DNA from 3 places in the Dietzia sp. WMMA184 genome. Region 1 is predicted to be linked to each of the others. Evidence: predicted binding sites of a transcription regulator. Region 1 holds the regulator's gene; each other region holds the start of a gene.
What was found. Region 1 encodes LexA, which represses DNA repair genes until DNA is damaged. Its sites were predicted from a motif close to CGAACANNTGTTCG; they were not measured.
Positions count from the first base shown of each region.

Region 2: CK206_RS04915 (HNH endonuclease signature motif containing protein) is a predicted target of LexA. The motif match lies at 4,541-4,554, and genes of this name have one in related genera.
Region 3: CK206_RS09925 (HNH endonuclease signature motif containing protein) is a predicted target of LexA. The motif match lies at 4,741-4,754, and genes of this name have one in related genera.

Region 1 covers NZ_NXEI01000001.1:423,469-430,992, forward strand. Annotated here, with positions in the region: gene dapF (diaminopimelate epimerase) at 1-837, shown strand, start outside; gene hflX (GTPase HflX) at 891-2,339, shown strand; gene lexA (transcriptional repressor LexA) at 2,379-3,089, opposite strand; gene CK206_RS01980 (hypothetical protein) at 3,279-3,719, shown strand; gene nrdR (transcriptional regulator NrdR) at 3,831-4,286, shown strand; gene hrpA (ATP-dependent RNA helicase HrpA) at 4,297-7,524, opposite strand, start outside.
Region 2 covers NZ_NXEI01000001.1:1,061,571-1,069,094, forward strand. Annotated here, with positions in the region: gene CK206_RS04885 (cobalt-precorrin-6A reductase) at 1-481, opposite strand, end outside; gene CK206_RS04890 (cobyric acid synthase) at 478-2,049, opposite strand; tRNA gene CK206_RS04895 (tRNA-Ile) at 2,141-2,217, opposite strand; gene CK206_RS04900 (carboxylesterase/lipase family protein) at 2,270-3,658, opposite strand; gene CK206_RS04905 (nuclear transport factor 2 family protein) at 3,718-4,140, shown strand; partial or broken gene CK206_RS04910 (dihydrofolate reductase family protein) at 4,212-4,469, shown strand; gene CK206_RS04915 (HNH endonuclease signature motif containing protein) at 4,578-6,113, shown strand; partial or broken gene CK206_RS04920 (molybdenum cofactor biosynthesis protein MoaE) at 6,119-6,433, opposite strand; partial or broken gene CK206_RS20710 (deaminase) at 6,408-6,503, shown strand; tRNA gene CK206_RS04925 (tRNA-Asn) at 6,560-6,632, opposite strand; gene dnaG (DNA primase) at 6,714-7,524, opposite strand, start outside.
Region 3 covers NZ_NXEI01000001.1:2,160,072-2,167,595, forward strand. Annotated here, with positions in the region: gene CK206_RS09905 (fatty acid desaturase) at 1-438, shown strand, start outside; gene CK206_RS09910 (NADH:flavin oxidoreductase/NADH oxidase) at 464-1,549, opposite strand; gene moaCB (bifunctional molybdenum cofactor biosynthesis protein MoaC/MoaB) at 1,635-2,690, shown strand; gene CK206_RS09920 (molybdenum cofactor biosynthesis protein MoaE) at 2,687-3,139, shown strand; gene CK206_RS09925 (HNH endonuclease signature motif containing protein) at 3,145-4,674, opposite strand; gene CK206_RS09930 (nucleosidase) at 4,806-5,432, opposite strand; gene thpR (RNA 2',3'-cyclic phosphodiesterase) at 5,494-6,057, opposite strand; gene crcB (fluoride efflux transporter CrcB) at 6,110-6,496, opposite strand; gene CK206_RS09945 (CrcB family protein) at 6,483-6,890, opposite strand; gene CK206_RS09950 (maleylpyruvate isomerase family mycothiol-dependent enzyme) at 6,905-7,524, opposite strand, start outside.

The DNA of each region.
Region 1 (7,524 bases):
CACGGCACCCTCAACGACTTCGTGATCCTCCCGGACGATCAGGCCGACCTGGACCTCGACGTCGACCTGGTACGCGCACTGTGCGATCGGCGTGGCGGAATCGGCGCCGACGGGGTGCTGAGGATCGCGACCGCCGGAGCCCTCGTCGACCGGGGCGTGCTCGCGAGCCTGCCGCCCGGCGTGGACAGTGCGGACTGGTTCATGGACTACCGCAACGCCGATGGCTCCATCGCGGAGATGTGCGGCAACGGGGTCCGGGTCTTCGCCCACGCCCTCGTCGCGACCGGGAGAGCGGAGGTCGGCTCGATCCCGGTGGGCACGCGGTCCGGGGCCCGCCCCGCCGAGGTCCTCTCACACTCGGGTGATGACGCCGTGGTGCGGGTGGACATGGGGGAGCCGCGACTGCTCGGACTGTCGTCGGCGGAGGTCGGTGGCCGGACGTTCGCCGGGCTCGCCGTCGACATGGGCAATCCGCACCTCGCCTGTGTGGTCCCCGATCTGGACGCCGCGGACCTCGCCGGGCTGCGGGTGCAGGAGGCCCCCGGGTACGACCGGGCCTTCTTTCCCGACGGCGTCAATGTCGAGATCGCCACCCCGATGGTGGACGGTCGGGTCTCCATGCGGGTCCACGAGCGGGGATCAGGGGAGACCATGTCCTGCGGAACCGGAATCGTCGCGACCGCGGTCGCCGCGCTGGCCGACTCGGGGGAGGCGACGGGCGACGTCGTCGTGGTGGTCCCGGGCGGCGAGGTGGAGGTATCACTGACCGGTGCCGGGTCCTCGCTCACAGGGCCGTCCACACTCGTCGCCCACGGTCATTACCACCGTGGTCGGTAGCACACCGTCTCGAACGGGACACCGGGGGGCCCGGTGTGAGAAGATGAACCCGAATGACTACTGATCACACGGCCGCTGACCGGCCGACACGCGACCTCGATCCATCCATCGGTGAATTCCAGCTCGAGGAGAGATCCTCGATGCGCCGGGTGGCGGGGCTCTCCACCGAACTCCAGGACGTCAACGACGCCGAGTACCGCCAGCTCCGACTCGAACGTGTCGTGCTCGTCGGTGTCTGGACCGAAGGGTCCGCCGCGCAGGCGGACGCCGCGATGGACGAGCTCGCCCAGCTCGCCGAGACCGCGGGATCGGAGGTGTGCGACGCGCTCATCCAGCGCCGCGACAAGCCCGATGCCGCCACGTACATCGGGTCGGGCAAGGTCAGCGTCCTCAAGGACGTGATCGCGGCGACCGGCGCCGACACCGTCATCTGCGACGGCGAGCTCACCCCGGGGCAGCTGCTCGCGCTGGAGAAGGCGGTCAATGTCAAGGTCATCGACCGTACCGCGCTGATCCTCGACATCTTCGCGCAGCACGCCACCAGCCGTGAGGGCAAGGCCCAGGTGTCGCTCGCCCAGATGGAGTACATGCTGCCCCGTCTGCGTGGGTGGGGCGAGTCGTTGTCCCGCCAGGCGGGCGGCCGTGCCGGCAGCAACGGCGGCGTCGGTCTTCGCGGCCCGGGTGAGACCAAGATCGAGACCGATCGGCGCCGGATCCGCGAGCGGATGGCCCGTCTGCGTCGCGACATCAAGGGGATGAAGCAGGCCCGGGACACCAAACGGCACCGTCGGCGTTCCACTCCGGTGCCGTCCATCGCCATCGCCGGATACACGAACGCCGGGAAGTCCAGCCTGCTCAACAGGATCACCGGAGCCGGCGTCCTGGTTCAGAACGCCCTGTTCGCCACCCTCGATCCGACGACGAGGAAGGCCGAGTTGCCCGACGGCAGGGCGGTCGTCTTCACGGACACCGTGGGATTCGTCAGGCATCTGCCGACCCAGTTGGTCGAGGCCTTCAGGTCGACTCTTGAAGAGGTCGTCGACTCCGAGTTGCTCCTCCACGTGGTGGATGGTTCGGATGCCTTCCCGCTCCGCCAGATCGAGGCGGTGCGCAAGGTGATCAACGAGGTGGTGGAAGAGCAGAACGCGGAGCGGCCTCGGGAACTCCTGGTGATCAACAAGATCGACGCCGCGGATCCCGTGGTCCTCACCGAATTGCACCACGCGCTGCCCGACGCCGTGTTCGTCTCGGCGGTCACCGGGCAGGGTGTCGACGAACTCCTCGAGAGGATCACCCAGATCGTCGCCTCCGGGGACACCGAGCTGACCCTGTCCGTCCCGTACTCCCGCGGGGACGTGGTGTCGCGGGTCCACGCCGAGGGCGCGGTGGTCGAGGAGGAACACACCCAGGACGGAACCCGGCTGGTGGTCCGGTTGCCCGCGTCCGTGGCCGGCGAACTGGACGAGTTCGCGGTCCGCGATCCACATGACGGCGCCGCCTGACCCCTGCGGGGACGGGCGGCGCGTCGTTCGAACCGGGACTCAGAGTTTCCGGAACACCGTCACGACCTTGCCGAGGATCGTCGCGTGCTCGCCCGGAATCGGGCTGAACGACGGATTGTGGGGCAACAACCAGACTCCGCTCGAGTCGTTCCGGAAGGTCTTGACCGTGGCCTCCCCGTCGATCATGGCGGCGACGATCTCCCCGTTGTCCGCGACGTTCTGCCGCCTGACCACCACGTAGTCGCCATCGCAGATGGCGGCGTCGATCATCGACTCGCCGACGACCTTGAGCATGAACAGATCACCTGACCCGACGAGGTCCGCCGGCAGGGGGAAGATCTCCTCGACGGCCTGTTCCGCGAGGATGGGCCCGCCCGCCGCGATCCGGCCGAGGACGGGTACGTAGACGGGTTCGACCGCGCCTCCCGGACGCTGGGGCTCCGGCGCAGGTGACCGGCGGCCCCGTGACTTCTGCCCCGGGACACCGTGGACGTCGACCGCGCGCGGCTTGTGAGGATCCCGCGTCAGGAAGCCCTTCTTCTCCAACGTGCGGAGTTGATGCGCCACCGACGACGTGGACTGTAAGCCGACCGCGTCCCCGATCTCGCGGATGCTCGGCGGATAACCACGCTCCTTGACGGTGTCGTGGATGTGCAGGAGAACGCTCTTCTGTCGGTCCGTCAGTGACTCGAAATCGGGCTTCGGCATCTCGTGGGGTCCCTTCGGCGAATGGATGTTCGACGCTGTGATCTGTCTACACCCTAGTGCCAACCACCGCCTTGCGCCACACACGTGTTCGAAGAAATTCCTCTGCGAATCGTGATTGTGTCGGAGTCGCGTGATACAACTCTAGGGGAGTTCGGATTCGAACAGATGTACTGAGACAGACATACAGGTGTGCGAACCCTGATCGCACACCGTATCGAGTAGGGAGCCACCATGACCGTTGTCGAGCTTCAGTCCCACCCACGTCCGGCCGTGCGGTGGACCGAGGTCTGCCCCGATGACCATCGTGGACAGGGCGCTCACCTCGACCGGCCGAGAGATGTGTCGGTGCTCGTGCGTCCCACGCCTGCGCCGCGGCGCACGCTGGTCCGACCCGAGGGCAATCGGCTGGCCGTCACGTCCGCCCGTGCGGGGAACCTCGTCCGGCCGCGGGTGGCGGCCCGTCCGGCCACCGTCACATCGGTCGCCCCCGGTCGGCGTGTACTCGTGCGCCCGGTCTCGACGGACCGCGCGCGGGCGTGCCACGTCGAGGCCCCGGTGTCCACCGGGGTGGTCGACGACGTGCCGGCCTGGGCACTGCTGGCGTGCGGGATTGCATTCGGCGTGATCATGCTTCTCGCAGTGGCCTTCCTCGGCGGACCCGCCTACGCGTGACCGGGCAGCGGGCCTCCTAGAATGGACCGCGGGCGGCGGTCTGCCACCCCCGCGTTCCGTCAGGCACGATCCGGGACGTGTGAACTCCGGTCGACGAAGGGCCCCACGGGAATGTACTGCCCGACATGCCATCACGAGGACTCCCGGGTGATCGACTCACGATCCGTCGACGAGGGACAGGCGATCCGGCGTCGACGGGAGTGCCCCCGGTGCGGACACCGGTTCACGACGCTCGAGACGCCACTGCTGACGGTTCTCAAGCGGAACGGGGTGACCGAGGCGTTCAGCCGGGACAAGGTCGTTCGCGGTGTCCGCCGCGCGTGCCAGGGACGATCGGTCGACGAGGACGCTCTCCGTCGCCTCGCCCAGCAGGTCGAGGACGCAGTGCGCTCCGGCGGTGTGTCCGAGGTTCCGGCCCACGAGATCGGGCTCGCCATCCTGGGCCCTCTGCAGGATCTGGACGAGGTCGCCTACCTGCGTTTTGCATCCGTGTACAAGCAGTTCAGCTCGGCCGACGACTTCGAACGCGAGATCATCGCCCTCCGAGAGCGTCGCGCGAGCCGCTGACCGCGCAACGTCATCTGGACGACCGTGGGGCGAGCGCAGACGCCACCGCCTTGTCGATCCGCTCTGCCGACACTGGACGGGCCGTACCCAGTGACTGCGCGAACAGCCCCACCCGGTACTCGGCGAGCATCCACCGCAGATCCCGGCACGCCCGCGCCCCGCCCGGCCGCCGTCGCAGGGCCGCGCATGCGTCCTCGACGGTCGACTCGGAGCGGCTCAACTTCGCCGTGAGCTCGCCGTGCCGGGCGGGAGACTTCTCCGCGAGGTCCAACCGGACACCGACCGCCCGCACATGCCGCTCCAGATGTGGGAGCACATCCGAGGGATGGCGGGCGAGGAATCCCCGCCCGACGAGGAAGTCCAGCGAGGGACGGACATCGTCGGCGACGTCTGCCGGCACCTCCGCCAAACGGCCCGACACGGACTGGGCGGCCATCAGCGCGGGAACCGCCGCCGAGATCGCGGACGCCACCGCACCGGGGACCTCCGCCCTCGCAGTGGCCTGGATATCCTGGAACTCCGCGACCGTGAGAACCGGTGAGCCCTTACGTCGGGCGATGATCCGCCCACTCGCGGCGAGCGACGCATCCGAGACCAGGGACTCCATCCCGCCATGCGGGTACTGGGTGAGCGCGAGCCGCTGCTGGACCGGGCGACCGCGCAGAATCGATGCCGTCGAGACCAGGCCGCCCGAGACCAGCGTGAGCACCGCTGACGCCTGGGTGGATCGACGCTCGTCCTCCGTGGCGCACGCCACGACGTGGATGCCGTCCCCACCGACACGCAGGGCGGGGTAGACGGTCACCTCGACCCCGTCCACCGAGCCGGTGACCGACTGCGGGAGATCGCCGATGGTGTCGGATGTCCACTCCCGGTAGGGCCCCTTGTCCGGTACGAGACGGGCGTTGAGGGTCGCCCGCACCCTGTCCACCAACCGGGTCCTCAACTGTGCGAGATCCGTTCCCGAGGCCACGACCTCGTCACCGTCGACCACCTCGAAGCGCATCCGGAGGTGGCCCGGCAGCTGGTTCTGATCGAAGTCCCGCGGATCGACCGTGGTACCGATCCGGGCAGACAACGCTCGCGCGAGAGCCACGGACAAGGGGGCGGAGCGGGGCGAGACGTCGCCCGCCAACAGGGCCGCGAATTCCGCGGGCGGAGAACACAGCCGGCGCAGATACTTGGGGAGCGTGCGGAGCATCTCCGTGTAGAGCTCCTCCCGCAGCCCCGGCACCAGCCATTCGAACCCGGCGGTGGTGACCGAGGACAGCTGCGGCAGCGGGATGCGCACGGTGATCCCGTCGGTCGTGACGCCGGGATCGAACGCGTACAGCAGTTCGAAACTCCGCTCTCCCTGACGCCAGAGGGGCGGGAAATCGGCGGCGTCGGGCACCGCCTCGGAGGTGCGTATGTCCTCGGGAGTGAGACGGAGGCTGTCCGGGTCGCGATGACCACGTTTCTTCCACCAGGACTCCAGATGCCGGCCGGAGGTGATGTCCTCGGGCAGGCGCTCGAGATAGAAGGCCACCAACGCCTCGTCGTCGATCACCAGGTCCCGACGACGGCTCCGCGTCTCCAGCTCGCGGGCCTGCTCCACGGCCCGGGCGTTCTCGCGGATGACCGGGACCCGGGTCTCCAGGCGACCTTCCACGATTCCGTGGCGGACGAGCATCTCGCGGGCGAGCGGGGTGTCGACCCTGGAGAGCAGGATCCGCCGCGCCTCCACCACGGTCAATCCCAGCAGCAGGACCTTCTCGTACGCCATCGCGGCACCCTGCGCGTCCGACCAGTGCGGTTCGGAATACTGGGTGCGGGTGAGGTGACCCCCGAGTTGTTCGATCCACCCCGGATCGATCCGGGCGACATCACGCGCCCACAACCGGGACGTCTCGACGAGCTCGGAGGCCATCACCCAGCGGGGAGGCTTCCTGGACAGGTCCGACCCGGGGAACACCTGGAACCGGATGCCCCGTGTGCCCCGGAACTCGCGGGTCTCCTCGTCTCGCATACCGACGTTGGTGAGCAGGCCGGTCAGGACCGCCTTGTGGAGGTCGTCCTCCGCGGCGTGTCCCGACGCGGGATGCCACCCGCGTTCACGGCACATGCTCCGCAGCTGGGAGTTGAGGTCCTGCCACTCGCGGATGCGGAGCCAGTGGAGATACTCCGCCTTGCACATCTTGCGGAAGGCGCTGCCGGACAGCTCACGGCGCTGCTCGGTGATGTACCTCCACAGATTGAGATATCCGAGGAAGTCGGACGTCTTGTCCGCGAAGCGGCGGTGCAGCAAATCCGCCTTGTCCCGCTCCTCCGCGGGACGTTCGCGGACGTCCTGCACCGTCAGGGCGGCGACCACCACCAGCACGTCCGACAGCGAACCGTTGCGGTGGCCCTCGACCACCATCCGGGCGAGTCGGGGATCGAGGGGGAGTGCCGCCATGTCACGGCCCACCTCGGTCAGGTGAGGGCGCTCGTCGTCGTCGACCCTGACCGCCCCGAGTTCGGAGAGCAGAGTGAGCCCGTCCCGGACGGCCTTGCGGTCCGGGGGTTCCACGAACGGGAAGTCGTCGACGGGGCCCAGGTCCAGATCCGCCATCGACAGGATCACCGAGGCGAGGTTCGTCCGCAGGATCTCCGGGTCGGTGAACTCCGGTCGCGAGTCGAAGTCCTCCTCGGAGTAGAGGCGGATACAGATCCCGTCGGCGACGCGGCCGCAGCGTCCCGCGCGCTGCGCGGCGGAGGCCTGGGACACCGGTTCGATGGGCAGTCGCTGCACCTTCGTCCGGGTGGAGTAGCGGGAGATCCTCGCCAGGCCGGTGTCCACGACGTAGCGGATGCCGGGCACGGTCACCGAGGTCTCGGCGATATTGGTCGACAGGACCACCCGCCGGGTGGAATGGGCCCGGAACGCGCGCTGCTGTTCTGCTGCCGTGAGGCGGGCGAACAGCGGGAATATCTCGGTGCCCGGGAACTTCCGGCCCCGCAGCACCTCCTCGGCGTCGCGGATCTCACGCTCACCGGAGAGGAACACGAGGACGTCACCGTCGTCCTCGCGTAGGAGCTCCGCAACGGCGTCGGCGAGCGCGTCGAGGGGATCCAGGTCGACCACGCGATCGGCGTGTACGACCTGAAGGGGCCGGTACCGGACCTCCACGGGATAAGTGCGCCCCGAGACCTCGATGACCGGGGCCGGGCGCCCCTCCGGGCCGGCGAAGTGACGGGCGAAACGGTCCGGGTCGAT
Region 2 (7,524 bases), 640 kb from region 1:
CCTCCGGCGGGTCCACCACCCTGACCAGCGCGTGGTGCTCGGCGAGCGGGCCGACGAACCTGTCCAGCGACTGCCGGCCGATCGTGAGGAACGGCCGCCGGCCCACGCGGGACGCAGTAGCGGCGGCCTCGTCGTGGTCGTCCACCCAGTGCCAGCCGTCCGCGCCGGGGGCGGCGGCCCACCCCGGTCGCTCGAGGCGGAGCAGCGGGACCTCCGCGGCGGCGCAGGCTGCGGCGGCATTGGCCGAGATGCCGGCGGCGAAGGGGTGGGTGGCGTCCACGACCGCGGCCACGCCGGCCTCCGTGAGGTGCCGCCGGAGCCCGTCGATGCCGCCGAACCCGCCGACGCGCACCTCCCCCACCGGCAACCGCGGCCGCGCGACCCGGCCCGCCAGAGACGAGGAGAACCGCAGGCCGCGCTCCTGCAGCAGGACGGCGAGGTCGCGGGCCTCGGCGGTCCCGCCGAGGATCAGCACGCTCACCGCTCCGCCCCCGGCGGCAGCAGCGGCAGCTCCGGAGCACCCGAGCGGGCCAACTCGAGAAGCGCGTCCAGGTCGAGGTGCTCCTCGGCGAGATCGGCCAGCAGGTCGAGCCGCGCCTCGCGGGCCCGCGCGAAACTCACCCCGGAGGCCGGACGCACACGACCCGCGCCGCCGGAGCCCTCCCCCACGCCGCCGGAGCCGCCGACGACCTCGGCCAGCAGAGCCGACCGGAAGCCGTCCGACTCGAGGGTTCCGTGCCACATGGTGCCGAACACGCGGCCCCGCCGGGCTCCGCCGGGGAACTCCTCGTCGTCGTCGACCCGCTCGCCCCCGCCGCCGACGCTCACCCTGCCGTGGTGGATCTCGTACCCGCCCACGTCCTCGCCCAGCGCACGTCCGGTGGGCAGTCGCAGGACCTTCTCGGCGCCGAAGCACGTGGTGGTGGGAAGCAGTCCGAGTCCGGTCACCCGCGCGCCGGGCTCGCCCTCGATGCCGTCCGGGTCGGAGATCTCCCCGCCGAGCATCTGGAAGCCGCCACAGATCCCCAGCACCGCGCCGCCGCGCTCGACGTGGGTGGTGAGCGCACGGTCGAGGCCCCGGGCGCGGAGCCAGGCGAGGTCGTCGAGGGTGGCGCGGGTCCCGGGGACGACGACGAGGTCCGCCCCCGCGAGGTCGCGGGGCTCCGTGACGTACTCCAACTCCACGTCCGCCTCCAGGCCGAGTGCGTCGACGTCGGTGAAGTTGCTGATCCGCGGCAGACGGATCACGGCCACCCGCAGGGTGGCGGCGGCGTCGGCGGCGCGGGGACCCACCGCGAGGGCGTCCTCCGAGTCCAGCCAGAGGTCGGGATTCCAGGGCAGCACCCCGTGGACCGGCCGGCCGGTGAGGTCCTCGATCTGCCGCAGCCCGGGGGCCAGCAGCGTCGGGTCGCCGCGAAACTTGTTGATGACGAACCCCGCGACCAGCCGCTGATCGGCGGGCTCGAGCAGTGCGACCGTGCCGTAGAGGGCGGCGAAGACCCCGCCGCGGTCGATGTCCCCCACCACGACGACCGGCATGTCCGCGTGCCGGGCCAGGCCCATGTTGACGTAGTCGCTGGAACGCAGGTTGATCTCGGTGGGGCTGCCGGCCCCCTCGCAGATGACGAGCTCGTGACGGGAGGCGAGGTCGTCGTAGGCGGCGTACGCGGCCTCGGCAAGGTGGGCCCGTCCGTCGACGAAGTCGCGGGAGGACACCGACCCGGCCGGCTGTCCCATCACCACCACGTGACTACGCCGGTCGCCGCCGGGTTTGAGGAGCACCGGGTTCATCGCGGGCTCCGGGGCCACGCCCGCGGCCAGCGCCTGGATCCACTGCGCGCGCCCGATCTCGGCGGTGCCGTCCGGGCTTGTGCTGTGCGGACCTGTGCTGTGGGGGGCGGCGACCACCATCGAGTTGTTGGACATGTTCTGGGCCTTGAACGGGGCCACGTCGATGCCGCGTCGGGCGAACGCCCGACACAGTGCGGTGGTCACGACGCTCTTTCCGGAATCGGAGGTCGTACCGGCGACGAGCAGTGAGTCGACCATGGAGATCGATTCTAGTCGGGCGCTCCGGGCCCGCCTGACCGGGCCGACCCGCGTCCGCGGTGGGGTCGCGGCGTGGTGGTGGGGCCAGCTGTGGTGGGGCCAGCGGGGCTCGAACCCGCGACCAGCGGATTATGAGTCCGCGGCTCTAACCAACTGAGCTATAGCCCCCCGCACGCGCCGGGTATGTCACCGGCACGCGCCGCGCAATCGTAGCAAGACGTCAGGAGTCTCCGGCGGGCCACCAGACCGCGCGGACGTCGGCCAGTCCGTCCTCGACGACGGCGGGAGGGTCATCCCACACCTGCACCCGTCTCCCGGGAGGCGCATAGGGCGGGGACCCAGGGTCCCCGGAGCGGACGAAGTCGACCCACGACCGGTGCATCGCGTCGACCAGATCCGGAGGCGCATCCGCTCCGAGGTAGGCCCGCACGTTCGCGGCTTCCGGCACCGACCAGAAGAACGGCAGGTCCGCGCAGTGCACGGCGCCGCGGCCCTCGGCCCAGCGGAAGTCGTACACCCAGGTGGGCGCGCCGGCCGCCACCCGGGTCTCTGCCGCCCGCACAACGGTCGAGTGGATGGTCGCGGCGTCGACCACCGCCCCCACCGCCCGGCGCAGCGACTTGCCCGCCGACTGTCTGGCCAGCGCGCGCAGTCCGGTGGTGGGCAGTTCCTGGGACCGCAGGATCATCGCGGCACCCGGCACCAGCGCCGGACCGGGGAGGGCCCGGACGACCCCCTCGAACTCCGTGGCCGTGGAGCCGATGAGCAGGGGCAGGGCGAGCCCGGGACCGCTCCCGATGCCCTCCAGGGGCGGGACCGGGACGGTGTCGTCGCCGACCGTCGGCCGGAACGGCATGAGGAAGGGATTGTCCTTGCGCAGGCGCCGGTGGAATTCGTCGACGGCGCCCCGCCCGCCGGCGGCCAGTTCCGCCGCGGTCGTGCCCTTGGGGGCCTGAGCGGCAGGCGATCGCAGCACCGCGGGCGACGAGGCGATCCCCCGGTGGAACAGGCCGACCGACAACGGCGAGGCGAGCAGGCAGAGCACCGCCCCGCCGCCCGCCGACTGACCCGACACCGTGACCTGCCCGGGGTCGCCGCCGAACGCCGCGATCTCGTCGCGGACCCACTCCAGGGCCATGATCCAGTCCCGCACCCCGCGGTTGTCCGGGGCGTCGGGGAACGCGGTGAACCCCTCGACGCCCAGGCGGTAGCCCACCGAGACCACGACGATCCCGGCGCGCGCGAAGGCGGTCCCGTCGAACCAGGGCTGGTGCGACGACCCGGACTCCCAGCCGCCGCCGTGGATCCACACCAGAACCGGGTGGCCCGTGCCCTCGGTGGGAGCCCACACGTCGACGTGCAGGATGTCCGTGCCGGCGACGATCGGCTCGGGGATCGCCGGATCGGGGTCGAAGCGCAGCCGCTGCGCGGTGGCCGCCGGCCGGGTGGCGTCGCGGACGCCCGGCCACGGTTCGCGGCGGACCGGGGCGGCGAACCGCAGGTCGCCGACGGGGTCCTCGGCGTACGGAATGCCGTAGTAGCGGACCACATCCCCCAGATCGGTGCCCTTGACGCGGCCGGTGGACAGCGCGATCTCGACGTCGGTCATGGCGGCCAGATTAGCGACGACAGCTGAGATCCCCCGGCGATCACTGCTACCAAGGGGAGATGACAAGTGATAGGGACCTGATCATTGAGCGTCTGGCCGACGTGGCCTCAGCGTTGGACTCACGTGACTGGGACGGGCTGGGCGAGCTGTTCACCGAGTCCGCCACCGGGTACGGCGCGACCGGTCGGCAGGCGATCATCGAGAGGGTCAGGGAGCACCTCGGGGGCTGCGGACCGTCCCAGCACCTGTTGGGCAACCATCGGGTCCAGCTCGCCTTCCACGGAGACGAGGACCGGGCACGAAGCCTCACGTACGCGCGGGTCCTCCACCTCGGTGCCGGGGACCAGTCCGATCTGTCCTACGAGTGCCTCGGCGAGTACTCGGACCTGTGGACCCGCACGCCGGAGGGCTGGCGGATCGACTCGAGGAGGTTCCACATCAGCTTCGACCGAGGCGATTTCCGGACACTCCAACCGGGCTGATCGCCGACTGCCTCCCATGGGAGGCGGCTTCGGGTCGTACAACGACAACGGTGATTGGGGCGGCTACTGACGATTCCGGCGTGTTCGACCCCTGGGTCACCCAGATGACCACGCTGCTGACCACGGTGGTGTCAACGACGCTGGATGGTCCCCTCGACTGGCCGGACGCGGCCATCGTCAGCGGAAACGCCGTCGAGGTGGTCGCTCGCTTGAAGCAGCAATCCGACGTGTCGTTGCGCTCGCACGGCAGCTTGTCGATGAACCGGGCGCTGATGGCCGCCGATCTGGTCGATCGGGTGCAGGTGACGGTGTTTCCCTGGCGCAGTGGGTGGGTACCAGGTTGGGGTGAGTGATCGAAAATGATCGAACCCTTGTGCTAGTGCGCCGGTGCGGGTATTGTCGAATGTAGGTTCGATGTCGGTGGCGGAGGGGGTGGAATGGTGACGACGACGAGTGCACTGTTCGCCGTACCCGAGCCCCTCGGCATGGTCGACATGGAGGCCGTCAGCGAGGCGGCCCGTGCCGCGACGTTGGCGCAGAACCGCGCCGGGGCCACGCGGCTGGAGGCGGCGCATGTCCTGGTCGACCAGTTCGCCCGGGCCGCCCAGGCACAGGCGGAGCAGGCCGACGAGGCCGGCGCCGGTTCGCGTCGGCCCGCGTACGCCCGGCTGGATCCGGAGGCCCGGGCCCGCGATCACCTCGTGGCGGCGTGCCAGCTCACGTGCTGGCACGCCGCGCGGTTGGTGACGGCCGGGACGCAGATCCACCGACGGCTGCCCCGTCTGCGATCCACGGTCGACCGCGGGCTACTGCCCGAGCAGTTGGCGGTCGATATCGCGTGTCGCCTGGCGGAGGTGTCCGACGCGATCGTGTCGATCGTGGAGGACGAGGTGGTCGCGCGCTTCACGGACGATCTCGACGGTGGCGACCGGCCGACCCGCAACGCGGTGGACTCGGCGATCGATGACGCCGTGGAGCGACACGACCCGGCTGCCGCGCAGGACGCCGCCGCCGCGGCGGCCGCCACCCGCTCGGTCCGATTCCGCGGCGACCGGAACGGCATGGCCACGATGTGGGCCAGGCTCACCGCCGCCGATGCCGAACTCCTCCGTCGTCGCATCGAGACCGATGCGTCGGCCGCCTCGGCGGACGGACTGGACGGTTCCCTGGACCAGCTCCGCGCCGACGCCCTCGCCGCGCTCGCCGTCTATCCGCCTGCTGGTGACCCGTCCACGACCAGCCCCGGCCCCGGCTCCGACACTGACTCCGCGTCCGAGCACGACGGCATCGCACTCGGCGACGTCAGGCTCGGGGCGGACCTCCCCCGGCCCACGCTGGGTAACGCCGCGCGGGCCGGTCAGCCGATCCGCATCAGCGTGATCGCCTCCGCGGCCCGGGGCCTGCCCAACCGTGTCGAGTTCGTCCACGGCACCTACAGCAGCGTCGAATGGCTCTGCACGGAACTGCTCGAGGGCGACGACGCGAGCGTGCGGTTCGAGCTCATCGACCCCGCCCCCGGCGTGCTCGACTCCCCCGAGCACGCCCTGCGGTACATGATCACCCCCGCGATGGCCGAGCGAATCCGCATGCGCGACGGCACCTGCCGGCACCCCGGGTGCTCGGTTCCCGCCGAGGCCTGCGACGTGGACCATGTGATCGCGTTCAACACGAAGGACCCCGAGCTCGGCGGGCCGACCACCGAGTGGAACCTCGTCTGCCTGTGCCGCAAACACCACCGGGAGAAGACGTTCGGGACCAACGCCTACCGGTCCGGGCCGTTGGGTGAACTCGTCATCATCACCGACACCGGACACGAACACCGCACCCGACCCAAGGGCCCCTTGGCCCGTGCCCGTGACGCCATCTGGGAACGCGAGTGGAACGCCTTCGCCGACCGCATCGTCGCCGACGACGGCACACTCATCAATCCGCCGGGTCAGGACAGGTACCGACCCCGCAGACGGCCGGCCTGACCAACTCAGCAGTCGCCGACGCCCACCCATTCGGAGACGCCGTCGGTGAAGCGCTGCCGCTTCCAGATGGGCACCCCGTGCTTGAGACGCTCGATGAGCTCCGAACACGCCGCGAACGCCTCGGCCCGATGCGGAGCCACGGCGACCACCACCACCGCGACCTCGCCCACCGGCAGCACGCCCACGCGGTGGACGGCGGAGACGCGGACCGTGCGCCCGGAATCGGCCGCCGAGGTGTGCTCGACCGCGACCTCGTCGCAGAGCCGGGCGAGAGTGTCCCGGGCCGTGGGGTGAGCGGAGTATGACCTCGAACTGCTCGAGAGCCGCACCCTCGACGGCCGGATCCAGGAGCTGATCTACCGGCCCACCCTGCACGCCCCACCCGGCTGACCACCCTGAAATGCAGACCAGGTCAGGGCTCGGAAGCCACTGACCTGGTTGCTGAGCTCCCCCAATTGGACTCGAACCAATAACCCTTCGATTAACAGTCGAATGCTCTGCCAATTGAGCTATGGGGGATCACTGCTGGCGCCCGGCGGTGATGCCGGATACCGAGAACTCACCTTAGTGCGCCCCGGGCCGACGAACCAAATCGGCTGGTCAGGCGATGTCCGGAGTCGCGCCGACCGCCTGGTTCAACAGGCCGCGCCGGTACTCCTCCAGAGCCACCAGATCACCGAACAACGCGGAATAACCCTCCGGGTCCTCGGCGGGGCTCATCCGCTGCACCTTGGACTTGAGGTCCGCGATCTGACCCGAGACCCACACCTCCTGCAGACGCGCCAGGACACCGGAGATGTAGCGGGGCAACGCCTCCTCGGACACGCGCAGCGTCTCCACCGCGAGGCTCCCGACCAGTCGGCGCAGCCCGTCGTCGCCCAGCCCCTCGGAGACCTCGGAGACCCAGTTCGCGCCGCTCTTGCCGGCCGCGCACCCCCCGGCCTTCGACAGCGCCTGCGCGATCGTGGCATAGGCGGGGTGGGTGTAGCACTCCTCCGGCAGCGAGTCGAAGAGCGGACCCGCCAGGCCCGGGTACTGCAGGGCCGCCTTCACGGCCTCCCGCTGGGGCCACAGCACCGGGTCCGCCGCGGCGGGGATGGGAACGCCCGACGGCACCTCCGGTGTCTGCGGAGCTTCGCGGCCGCCGACCTCGTCGTCGTCGTATCCCCCACGGCCACGACCCGCGCCGCCCCCACGCTCGGCGGCGTCCCACCCCGGTCGGGCTCCCCCGCCCGGTCCACCGGGGGCACGCTTGCGCAACCCGGGACCCGACCCTGCCGACCGCGCGCGGCCCTTCTTGCGCGCCTCCTCGCGGACGCGACGCACCACCGTCGCCGGGTCGTCCCAACCGACCCAGCCGGCGAGCTGGCGGGCGTACTCGTCACGCAGCGTCGAATCGCGGATGTCCGCC
Region 3 (7,524 bases), 1.7 Mb from region 1:
CCCGAGCTCCTGCAGCGCGTGGTCCCCGACGCCGCCGAGCGCGAGACCTACGTGTGTGCCCCGGCCGCGCTCATCGACCTCACCCGCGGGTGGCTGCGCGACCTGGGCCTACCGGCAGAACATTTCCACGCCGAGTCCTTCACCGCGCCCGAGCTGGACCGGCCCGACGACGACGGGAGCCGCTTCACCGTCCGCTTCCGCCGCACCGGCACCGCGGTGGAGATCGACGGGGCCACCACCCTGCTCGAGGCGGCCGGCCGCGCCGGGATCGCCGTGCCCACCGGCTGCCAGCGCGGGCTGTGCAAGGCGTGCGTGACGCCCAAGGTCAGCGGCACCATCCGCGCCGGGGCCGCGGGTCGCGCACCCGGCGGCGCCGAGCAGGAGCGCGTCACCGTCTGTACCGCGCTGGCCTGCTCGGACATCGAGCTGGATCTCTAGCCGGACCGCTCCTCGCGACCGTCGGTCACCACTTCCCGCGCGTGTACTGCGGCGGGTACGGGGCCTGCCGCCAGTCCAGGCCGAGTTCGGCGGCGGCGCGTTGGGGCCAGGCGGGCTCGCGCAGGGCGACGCGGCCGAGGAACACGAGGTCGGCACGCTCGTCCACCAGCAACTGTTCGGCGTACTGCGGGTCGCTGATCAGACCGACCGCGCCGGCCAGCACGGCGCCCGACGCGCGCACCTCCTCGGTCAGCGGCACCTGGTAACCCTGTTCCAGCTCCACCGGCGGCCGGTCGGGGGTGTTGGCGGCCGAGGAGACGTCGACCAGGTCCACGCCGTGCTCGGCGAGCCGGCCCGCCAGCCAGCGCGAGTCCGCCGGCGTCCAGCCCCCGTCCACCCAGTCCGTCGCCGAGATCCGCACGAACAGCGGCTTGCTCTCGGGCCACACCTGCCGCACCGCGTCGCAGATCTCCAGCAGCAGCCGCGCCCGGTTGTCGCGCGACCCGCCGTAGGAGTCCGTCCGCTCGTTGGACAGGGGCGAGAGGAACTCGTGGATGAGGTAGCCGTGGGCGGCGTGGATTTCCACGACGTCGAATCCGGCCTGATCGGCGCGGCGTGCGGCGTCGACGAACGCGGTCACCACGTCCCGGATCCCCTCCGCGTCCAGCGCCTCCGGGACCGCCATGTCGCCGAACGGGACCGCCGACGGCGTGACCGTCACCCAACCGCCCTCCTCCGGCGGTAGTGAACCGACCGGGTAACCGGGCCACGCGCGGTAGGCCGAGGCCTTGCGCCCGGCGTGCGCCAGCTGGATACCGATCGCCGCCCCCTGCGAGTGCACGAAGTCCACGATGGGCGCCCACGCGTCGCGCTGCGTGTCGTTCCACAGCCCGGCGTCCTGGGGGCTGATCCTGCCCTCCGGCACCACCGCCGAGGCCTCCGCGAGGATCAGCCCGAACCCGCCCTGAGCCCGCGCGCCCAGGTGGACGAGGTGCCACGGCGTGGGCACCCCGTCGCCGTCCTCGCACGAGTACTGGCACATCGGCGAGAGCCAGGCCCGGTTCCGGATCTCGAGGTCGCGGATACGGATCGGTTCGAAGAGCGTCGCCATGTCCGCGATTAAACCCGCATCCCGTGACGCCCCGCCTCGCCGCACCCCCGAAGCCCGCCGCACCCGGCCGACTACCGTGAACGGCATGACTGACGCGCCGACCGGACAGGGCTCATCACCCGAGCCGAAGCTCACCCACCTCGACGCCGAGGGCCGCGTGCGCATGGTCGACGTCGGCGACAAGGCCGTCACCACCCGCACCGCCACCGCCGAGGGGATCTTTCGCACCCGCCCCGACGTCGTGACCATGGTCGCAGGGGATTCGCTGGGCAAGGCCGACGTCCTGTCCACCGCCCGCCTGGCCGGGATCGGCGCGGCCAAGAAGACCTCCGAGCTCGTCCCGCTGTGCCACCAGATCCCGCTGAACTCGGTCAAGGTGAGCTTCGACCTCGACGAGGAGGCCGGCGAGATCCACGTGCAGGCCACCGCCAAGACGACGGGCAGGACGGGTGTCGAGATGGAAGCCCTGACCGCCGTCTCCGTGGCCGGGCTGACGCTGCACGACATGGTCAAGGCCGTCGACCCGCTCGCCACTATGGACGGGGTCCGCCTCGCCGCCAAGACGGGCGGCAAACGCGGTGACTGGACGCGAGAATCCGAGAAGGCGACCGGGAACGACGACGACGAGGTGCCGCGCGCGAACACCGGGCCCGCCGCGCTCGATTCCGGCCGAAGTGGTGTCGTCGTCGTCTCCTCCACCGCCGCCGCGCACGGCCACCGCGAGGACACCACCGGCCCCGCCATCGAGGGTTGGCTCCTCGAGCGCGGTTTCTCGCCGGTCGAGGTGCACGTGGTGGCCGACGCCGACATCGCCACGGCCGTCACCGAGCACGTCCGCCGCTCCCCCGCGGTCCTGTTCACCACCGGCGGTACGGGGGTCGCCCCGGACGACCGCACGCCGGAGGCCACCGCGCCGCACCTGGAGCTGGAGCTGCCGGGGGTCGCCGAGGCGATGCGGGCCCGCGGCCTGGCGGCCACGCCGACGGCGGCGATGAGCCGCGGGCTCGCGGGCTTCGCCGGACGTACCCTGGTGGCGAACCTGCCGGGCTCGACGGGCGGAGTCCGCGACGGGTTGGCGGTCCTCGACGACCTGCTCGAGCACCTGCTCGACGTCCACGCCCACGGAGGAGGACACCGATGAGCGTCTCCAGTCCGCTGGTGGACATCACCGACCGGGAGATCGACCCGCGCGAGGTCGAGAAGGCCGTGTGGACCAGCGCCGACGGGGCGATGGTGACGTTCTCCGGCGTCGTGCGCGACCACGACGGGGGCCGCCGGGTCCACGACATCGAGTATTCGGCTCACCCCACGGCCCGGGACACGCTCGCCCGGCTCTGCGACGAGGTCGCGGCCGAGCACACCTCGGCGGCCGATTCCGGGCGCACGGTCCGCGTGTCCGCCGTCCACCGCGTGGGCGTGCTGCCGGTGGGCGAGGTCGCGGTGGTGGTGGTCGCTGTGGCTCCGCATCGGGCCGAGGCGTTCGCGGCGTGTTCGGAGCTCATCGAGCGGCTCAAGCACGGGGTGCCCATCTGGAAGCGGCAGCGCTTCACCGACGGCGTCTCCGAATGGGTGGGCGTCGGCGACTGCTGAGGCGGTCAGGCCGGCCGTCTGCGGGGTCGGTACCTGTCCTGACCCGGCGGATTGATGAGTGTGCCGTCGTCGGCGACGATGCGGTCGGCGAAGGCGTTCCACTCGCGTTCCCAGATGGCGTCACGGGCACGGGCCAAGGGTCCCTTGGGTCTGGTGCGGTGTTCGTGTCCGGTGTCGGTGATGATGACGAGTTCACCCAACGGCCCGGACCGGTAGGCGTTGGTCCCGAACGTCTTCTCGCGGTGGTGTTTGCGGCACAGGCAGACGAGGTTCCACTCGGTGGTCGGCCCGCCGAGCTCAGGGTCGTTCGTGTTGAACGCGATCACATGGTCCACGTCGCAGGCCTCGGCGGGAACCGAGCACCCGGGGTGGCGGCAGGTCCCGTCGCGCATGCGGATTCGCTCGGCCATCGCCGGGGTGATCACGTAGCGCAGGGCGTGCTCGGGGGAGTCGAGCACGCCGGGGGCGGGGTCGATGAGCTCGAACCGCACGCTCGCGTCGTCGCCCTCGAGCAGTTCCGTGCAGAGCCACTCGACGCTGCTGTAGGTGCCGTGGACGAACTCGACACGGTTGGGCAGACCCCGGGCCGCGGAGGCGATCACGCTGATGCGGATCGGCTGACCGGCCCGCGCGGCGTTGCCCAGCGTGGGCCGGGGGAGGTCCGCCCCGAGCCTGACGTCGCCGAGCTCGATGCCGTCGTGCTCGGACGCAGGGGCAGCGGCAGGGTCGGTCGCGCAAGGGCTGGTCGCGGACGGGTCACCAGCAGGCGGATAGACGGCGAGCGCGGCGAGGGCGTCGGCGCGGAGCTGATCCAGGGAACCGTCCAGTCCGTCCGCCGAGGCGGCCGACGCATCGGTCTCGATGCGACGCCGGAGGAGTTCGGCATCGGCGGCGGTGAGCTTGGCCCACATCGTGGCCATGCCGTTCCGGTCGCCGCGGAAACGGACCGAGCGGGTGGCGGCCGCCGCTGCGGCGGCGTCCTGCGCGGCAGCCGGGTCGTGTCGCTCCACGGCGTCATCGATCGCCGAGTCCACCGCGTTGCGGGTCGGCCGGTCGCCACCGTCGAGATCGTCCGTGAAGCGCGCGACCACCTCGTCCTCCACGGCCGACACGATCGCGTCGGACACCTCCGCCAGGCGACACGCGATATCGACCGCCAACTGCTCGGGCAGCAGCCCGCGGTCGACCGTGGATCGCAGACGGGGCAGCCGCCGGTGGATCTGCGTCCCGGCCGTCACCAACCGCGCGGCGTGCCAGCACGTGAGCTGACACGCCGCCACGAGGTGATCGCGGGCCCGGGCCTCCGGATCCAGCCGGGCGTACGCGGGCCGACGCGAACCGGCGCCGGCCTCCTCCGCCTGTACCTGCTCGGCCCGGGCGAACTGGTCGACCAGGACATGCGCCGCCTCGAGCCGCGTGGCCCCGGCGCGGTTCTGCGCCAGCGTCGCGGCACGGGCCGCCTCGCTGACGGCCTCCATATCGACCATGCCGAGGGGCTCGGGTACGGCGAACAGCGCACTCGTCGTCGTCACCATTCCACCCCCTCCGCCACCGACATCGACATCGACATCGACATCGACATCGAACATCGACATCGACATCGAACCTACATTCGATAGTACCCGCGCCGGCGCATTAGTACAAGGGTTCGATCATCTTCGATCACTCATCCCAACCTGGTACCCACCCACTGCGCCAGGATCCGCGCGCAGGCGTCGACACCCTCGACCCACGTGGTGCCCGCGGACTCGTCGGCGGCATCCGAGACGTGCTTGACCAGCCGCGTGGGTACGCCCACCATCGCGCCCGCCGCGGCCACCGCATACCCCTCCATGTCCACCAGGTCGGCGATCCCGGCCAGGCGGTTCCGCACCGGGCCGCCCGCGACGAAACTGTCGCCGGTCGCGAGCACGGGCGCAGCCGATCCCCCGGGCCCCGACGGCGCGGCGGCGTGCTCGGGGGTCACCGCACGCAGGGCGGACAGCGCCAGCGGCGGGCCGTCGTGCCGGCCGGTGACGGCGTGCAGGGCGGGGTCGTCGAAGTCGTGCTGGAACACGGTCGCGATCTCGTGCGTGCCCTCCATCCCCGGGTGCAACCCGCCCGCGGTGCCCACGTTGACCAGCTCACGCGGCCGGGCCCCGCCACCGAGCGCGTGCGCGACGGCCACGGCCGCGCGCACCTTGCCGACGCCGGTGACGAGCACCGGGAAGTCGGTGACGAAGTGCCGCGCCTCCTGCTCCAGCGCGACGACGACGAGAGGGTGAGCCGGATCGACGGTCCCGATGAGTTCCACGCGCCATACGGTAGCCGTCGCCGGGCCTGTCCGTTCAGCCCCCGGGCGGGTCCCACCAGCGTCACTCGCCCGCGCCCAGCGGCAACCGGGCCACGACCTCGTGGCGAGCCCGGCCCCGCGGCCCCTCGCCGAGGAACGAGTCGACGAGCGCGACCTCGGAAACCTCCCACCGGCTGCTCGTGAAGGTGTCGAGCACCCGCAGCCAGGCGGTCGCATCGTCGCGACCGCCGAGCCGGGCGAGCGTGAGGTGCGGACGGAACCGGGCGCCGTCCGGGGCGCAGCCCGCCGCGTTGGCGGCCGAGCGGACGCCCGCCGCGAGCGCGTGGAGCGGCCGATCCTCGGGCTGATCGACCCCCGCCCACAACACCTTGGCCCGCTCGACCGAGGGGAACGCCCCCGCGCCGGCCAGCCGGAGAGTGAACGGCTCGTGCTTCCGGGCGACCGCCTCCACCCGCTCGGTCAGCTCGTCGAGGCGCCAGTCGTCGACGTCGGGACAGAACGTCAGGGTGAGGTGCCACTGGGCGGGGTTCGTCCACGTCAGACCCGGCCGCGGCTCGAGGAACCGCTCCAGTTCCTCGCGAACCTCGTCGGGCGGCACGACCGCGACGAACATCCGATGCCCCATCACCCCACCGTGGACCATGCGCCGGTGGTCCGCAAGCCCGAGTCGTGATCCATCACGAGCCCGCGAGCCACCACCCCAGAGCGGCGGCGGCCACCGTGGCTGTCATCGTCCCCACCCCGTACGCCGCCGCGGTGAGGAACCGGCCGTCGCGGGCCAGGCGAACGGTGTCATAACTGGCCGTGGAGAACGTCGTGTAGCCGCCGAGCGCCCCCGTGCCCAGCAGCACGGCCACCGTCCCGCCGCTTCCCGTGGGTCCGGCCAGCAGCCCCATGACCAGGCCCAGTGCGAACGAACCCGACACGTTGACGAGGAACGTGCCCAGCGGAAACCGGCCATGCCACCGCGCGGCGACCGCCAGGCCCACGCCGTAGCGCAGGGCCGCGCCCACGCCCCCGCCGAGCGCGACCCACACCGCCATCACGGCGTCACCCACCGTCATGACCCAGCGATCCCAGCGCCATCCCGAGCACGGTGGCCACACCGCCCAGCACGAGCGTCGCCGCGGGATAGACCATCGCGCCGACCCCATCACCCGCCCGCGCCAGGGTCGAGACCTGCAGGGCGATGAGCGAGTAGGTGGTGAACCCCCCGCAGAAACCGGGGCCGAGCAGTAACCGGGCGTGATGTCGTCGTCGTTGTCGTCGTCCCTCTCGTCGCCACGCCCCGCCCTCGGGCAGCACGGTGAGGACGACCCCCAGTGCGAACGCGCCCACGACGTTGATCGCGAGCGTCACGGTGAGGGCCGGCGGCGCCAACTCGGAGACGACGACCCGCGCGAACGTGCCAGCCGCCCCGCCGACGGCGACGACGGCCATCGAAGTGAGAGTGACCATCGCGGCGGGGAACCTCACGTCGACAGTCCGGCCTCCAGTGCGGCGTCGAGTCCGTCGCGATCACCGGTGATCTCCAGGCCCGCGGCATCGGGGCCGACGCGGCCCCACAGCAGCAGGGCGAGCGTCTCCGGCGGCCCCGCCACCTCGACCACGCCCGTGGAGTCGGGGCCCGCACCGTCCGTACCGGGCAGCTCCCACTCCAGCGCGCCGAGGGCGCCCGCCCCGACCGGCTCGGCGCCCGCGGCGAGGCCCACCGCGGCCGGGCCCTCCGGGGCGTGGGGGACGCCGCGGAGGCGGATCGTCACCGCGAGCGGCGGCACGTGGGCGGCCATGTGCGGGCGCATGACGGTACAGAACTCGTCGATCGTGTCGACCGCGACGTCCTCCGGCACGGGCGTCGTCGCGGCGGCACCGTGCAGGGCGTTCTCGACGTCCCAGCGGTGGACGAAGGTCTCGTGGAGCTGGCGCCGCGGCCAGAAGTCGGCGCGGCCCGGGCCGGAGAAGGTCCAGACCAGGGCGTCGGGGGCCGTGTCGGTGAACGTCGCGATCATCTCGGCGGTGAGACCGGCATACCAGTCGGCGAGCGCGGCGGCGCCCTCGGTCACCGGCGGCGCGGACTCCATGACCGCTCCCC